One region of the Methylobacterium sp. Gmos1 genome, then DNA from elsewhere that is predicted to be linked to it. Evidence: riboswitches for the same ligand, from Rfam matches in the RefSeq annotation. Region 1 holds a riboswitch; the other holds the start of a gene.
The links. A riboswitch is a leader RNA that binds a small molecule or an ion and turns the genes downstream of it on or off. The one in region 1 is predicted to bind glycine.

Region 1 (2,390 bases):
CTCGTCGTCCGCCGAGTTGATCGCCAGCACCGGCGCCGAGATCGCCTCCAGGCCCGGGGAGGGGTCATAGCCGCGCGACGAATCCCACTGGTAGACGTAGTCGTTGGCGTCCGCGGTGAACGGCGCCGCCAGGCGGGCATCGACGAGCTTGTCGGCGAGCTCACCGGTCGGCGCCTGCTTCTGCAAGGCCAGCGTGCCGCCGCTGGTGGCGAGGGCGAAGAACACGTTGGCGACCCGCAGCGACGGCGGCTGGGTCGTGTAGGCGCCGTTCGCGTAGGCCGGGTCGCGCCGGATGGTCTCGGTCAGGAGCCGGCGCAGCATCCAGTTGCGGCTCGCCATCTCGCTCGGCTGCGACGCCATCGGCACGAGGGCGTCCATGAACCCGGGATGCTTCACGCCGAGGATCCAGGCGTGCATCCCGCCCATCGAGTTGCCGATGACCAGCCGGACGTGCTTGAGGCCGAGATGCTCGGTGACCAGCCGGTACTGCGCCTCGGCCATGTCGTCGTAGTTGTAGCGCGGGAACTTCGCCTTCAGCCCGTCGGAGGGCTTCGACGACCGGCCGTGGCCGATCGCGTCCGGGAGGATGATGTAGTGCGTCGCCGCGTCGAGCGGCTGGCCGGGGCCGAACAGCTCGCCGGCGAAGCCGGGCGTCAGCATGCTGGCCGCCGAACCGGTGGTGCCGTGCAGGACGACCACCGGCTCGCCCTTGGGATCGCCCACCGTGGTGTAGTGCAGGCGCAGCTCCGGCAGCACCTCGCCGGTGTGGAACGTGAAGTCCTTGATCGTCCAGTCGCCCTCCCGGGGCGCCGGGTAGTCCGCGGCGAGCGCCGCGAGCGCGACCAACGACAGGGCCGCGGCCGCCGTCGCGGTCCGCAGCACACCCAAGGCACCCATGACGTTTCCTCCGCAACATTGGTCTTTTGTTTGAACGGCCGGCGAGTATCGCGCCCCGGGCCGGGACGGGCAACAGGCGTGCGCGGGGCACACCGGAGCCGCCGATGATCGTGGGCGGTCCTCGCCATCATTCCTTGCAGGAATGGCAGTGTTCCCGAACGGTCTTGAACAGCGGCTGGCGCGTCGTCCAGGGTCCGCCCGGACGGGAAACGCCACGCTCGACCCCGATGCAGCGGCCGACGGATCGTCCACGGGCTCGCACGACACGGCCGGACCGCCCCGCGGTCCGGCCGTGTCGGCGTGCGCGCCGTTCAAGACTGCGATGTTGTTTGGCAAGTCGATGCATGTCTCGTCTTCGTCTTGTCGTTCCGCAAAAATTGCCGTCGAATTCGACTTGACGACTAGGGCAGGTGCCGATACGAGTGTCGACGTCCACTACGACGATGCGGGAGAGATCGAGGGGCTTCGCGCACCCTCGGCGCCGACGGAGCAACCGCCCCGGAAACTCTCAGGCAGAAGGACCGTGTCGTCAGGACGATCTGGAGAGAGGCGGCTGCAACAGGCCGTCCACCGAAGGGGATGTCTGCCTGCGCCAGCGGGCGGACGACGCTCTCAGGTACCGTGACAGATGGGGCGCATGGGCGGGGTCATCCCGCCTTCGCACGCGTTCACGGAAAGCCAGATCCATGCCCCACATCGCCGTCATCGGCGCCGGCATCACCGGCGTGACCACCGCCTACGCGCTCCGCGAGCGCGGCTACGACGTCACGGTCCTCGACCGGAACCGCTACGCCGGCATGGAGACCTCGTTCGCCAATGGCGGCCAGCTCTCGGTCAGCAACGCCGAGGTCTGGAACAAGGCGGCGACCATCCTCCAGGGCCTCAAGTGGATGATGCGGCGCGACGCGCCGCTGCTCGTCAACCCGAAGCCGAGCTGGCACAAGTATTCCTGGATGGCCGAGTTCATCGGCCAGATCCGGCACTACGAGGCCAATACCGTCGAGACCGTGCGCCTGGCGCTCGCCGCCCGCCGGCAGATGTTCGCCATGGCCGAGCGCGAGGGCATCGACTTCGACCTGGAGCAGCGCGGCATCCTGCATTTCTACCGGGACCGCGCCGGCTTCGAGAAGGCGCTCGCCGTCAACACGCTCCTGCGCAAGGGCGGGCTCGCGCGCGACCCGGTCGGCCCCGACGAGATCCGGTCCATCGAGCCGACCCTGCAGGGGACGTATCACGGCGGCTTCTTCACGCCCTCGGACTCGACCGGCGACATCCACAAGTTCACCCGCGGCCTCGCCGAGGCCTGCGCCCGGCGCGGCGTCGCCTTCCTGTACGATTCCGCGATCGAGGCGATCGTGCCGGCGGGCGAGGGCTGGCGCATCCGCCGGCGGTCCTCCGCCGGCGACGACCGGGCGGCCCCCGCGATCGCCGAGCCGCTCGACGTCGACGGGGTGGTGATCTGCGCCGGCTGCGCCAGCCGGGACCTCGCCGCC
Region 2 (2,390 bases), on a different contig from region 1:
TCGTGCCGGAGAGCCGCCGGATGGAACGCGCCTACACCCACCTGCGCGCCGGGCGCCCGGCCGCGCTCGCCTGGCACGCGCAGGATCTCAACCCGGCCGGCGCCATCGGCGACGCGCGCCTCGGCACGGCGGAGGCCGGCCGCGCCCTCCTCGACCACGGCGCGCGCGCCTTCGTCGAGCTGCTGCGCGACGTCGCCCGGTTCACCCCTCCCGAACCGGCCTCGCGCCGGGCGGAGTGACACACTATATCACCCGTCGCGGCGCCCCCCGGCGCCCGGCTCACCCGCGAACAGACGGCCCCGCATGTCCGACAAGATCCCCGTCACGGTGCTCACCGGCTATCTCGGCGCCGGCAAGACCACCCTCCTCAACCGCATCCTCACCGAGCCGCACGGCAAGCGCTACGCCGTGATCGTCAACGAGTTCGGCGAGATCGGCATCGACAACGACCTCGTGGTCGGCGCCGACGAGGAAGTGTTCGAGATGAACAACGGCTGCATCTGCTGCACCGTGCGCGGCGACCTGATCCGCATCATGGACGGGCTGATGAAGCGCAAGGGCAAGTTCGACGCGATCATCGTCGAGACCACCGGCCTCGCCGACCCCGCTCCCGTCGCCCAGACCTTCTTCGTCGACCAGGACGTCGGCGAGGCCGCCACCCTCGACGCGGTGGTGACGGTGGCCGACGCCAAGTGGCTGTCCGAGCGCCTGAAGGACGCCCCCGAGGCCAAGAACCAGGTCGCCTTCGCCGACGTGATCCTGCTCAACAAGTCCGACCTCGTCGACGAGGCCGGCCTCGACGCGGTCGAGCGCCAGATCCGGTCGATCAACCCGTCCGCCGAGATCCACCGCACCCAGCACTGCGCCGTGCCGCTCGCGACCGTCCTCGACCGCAAGGCCTTCGACCTATCGCGCATCATCGAGGTCGAGCCGGACTTCCTGGAGGAAGGCCACCATCACCACCATTCCGACGAGATCCAGTCGATCTCGGCGCGGATCCCCGGCGCGGTCGATCCGAACAAGTTCATGCCGTGGATCTCCGACCTGACCCAGGTCCAGGGCCCCGACATCCTGCGCTGCAAGGGCATCGTCAGCTTCCCCGACGAGCCGCGCCGCTTCGTCTTCCAGGGCGTGCACATGATCCTCGACGGCGACCTCCAGGACGAGTGGAAGCCGGGCGACCCGCGCGAATCCCGCGTCGTGTTCATCGGCCGCCACCTCGATCCGGACGCCATCCGGAAGGGCTTCGAGGCCTGCCGCGCCTGAGCGGGAGCGGTCGATCCCGCCTCGCGCGGGAGCGACCGATCTTTGCTCTTTTGCGCAACCCTACGGCCGTGCTACAGCCTCGGCCGTCCGTTGACGATCGCGGGAGAGACCGGCTTCGCGCCGGCACCGAAGGGGAAAGGCGTGCCAGCCGTGCTGCGCGCCGAAGCTCTCAGGTAGAAGGACCGCGATCGAGAGGGCACTCTGGAGAGGGCGCTTCGACGCCCGCCGATGGAGCAAGCCGGGTCGCAAGGCCCGGCGAATCTCTCAGGCCACCCGAACAGAGTTCCAACTCCTGCGACCTGCCGCAAGACCGGCGGGAAGGATGGAACGCGTGTCGGGACAGAAAACCTCCTTCGACCTCATCGTGCTCGGCGCCGGCGTCGTCGGCACCGCCACCGCCTACTGGGCCGCGAAGGCCGGCCTGTCGGTCTGCGTGATCGACCGCCAGGGCGGCGCCGGCCTCGAGACCAGCTACGCCAATGGCGGTCAGATCTCGGTGAGCCACGCCGAGCCGTGGGCGAACCCCTCGGCGCCGCTCAAGGTGATGAAGTGGCTGTTCGACGCGAAGGCGCCGCTCCTGTTCACGCCCCGCCTCGACCGGCACCAGTGGTCGTGGATCGCCGGCTTCCTGCGCAACTGCACCCCCGAGCGGGCACGCCGCAACACCGTCGAGATCGTGCGGCTCGGCGCCTATAGCCGCGCCAAGCTCCAGGAGATCCGCGCCGCGGAGAACCTGTCCTACGCGGAGAAGACCCTCGGCATCCTGCATTTCTATCGCGACGCCCGGGAGTTCGAGGCGGCCAAGCCCGTCGCCGAACTGATGCGCCAGCACGGCTGCGAGCGCCGGGTGGTCTCGCGCGACGAGGTGCTGGCGATCGAGCCGGCCTTCGCCCACGCCATCGACGACGTGGTCGGCGCCACCTACACGGCGGAGGACGAGAGCGGCGACGCCCGCGCCTTCACCCAGGCGCTCGCCGCCCGCACCGCCGCGATGGGCGCGACCTTCCTGTACGGCTCGGAGGCGACGCGCCTGCTGCTCTCGCCAAGCGGCGACCGGATCACCGGCGTCGAGGCGATGGTGGCGGGCGGGCACCAGCGGCTCACCGCCCCGAACGTCGTCGTCT

Region 2: linked by a shared signal. The riboswitch ahead of ACS5PV_RS21495 (D-amino acid dehydrogenase) and the one ahead of ACS5PV_RS15490 (D-amino acid dehydrogenase) in region 1 are both predicted to bind glycine.

What each region holds. Positions count from the first base shown of each region.
Region 1 covers NZ_JBSNCC010000007.1:7,858-10,247, forward strand. The annotation lists gene ACS5PV_RS15485 (alpha/beta fold hydrolase) at 1-897, opposite strand, end outside; glycine riboswitch at 1,334-1,431, shown strand; glycine riboswitch at 1,435-1,527, shown strand; gene ACS5PV_RS15490 (D-amino acid dehydrogenase) at 1,584-2,390, shown strand, end outside.
Region 2 covers NZ_JBSNCC010000012.1:110,857-113,246, reverse strand. The annotation lists gene ACS5PV_RS21505 (creatininase family protein) at 1-239, shown strand, start outside; gene ACS5PV_RS21500 (CobW family GTP-binding protein) at 304-1,266, shown strand; glycine riboswitch at 1,357-1,461, shown strand; gene ACS5PV_RS21495 (D-amino acid dehydrogenase) at 1,598-2,390, shown strand, end outside.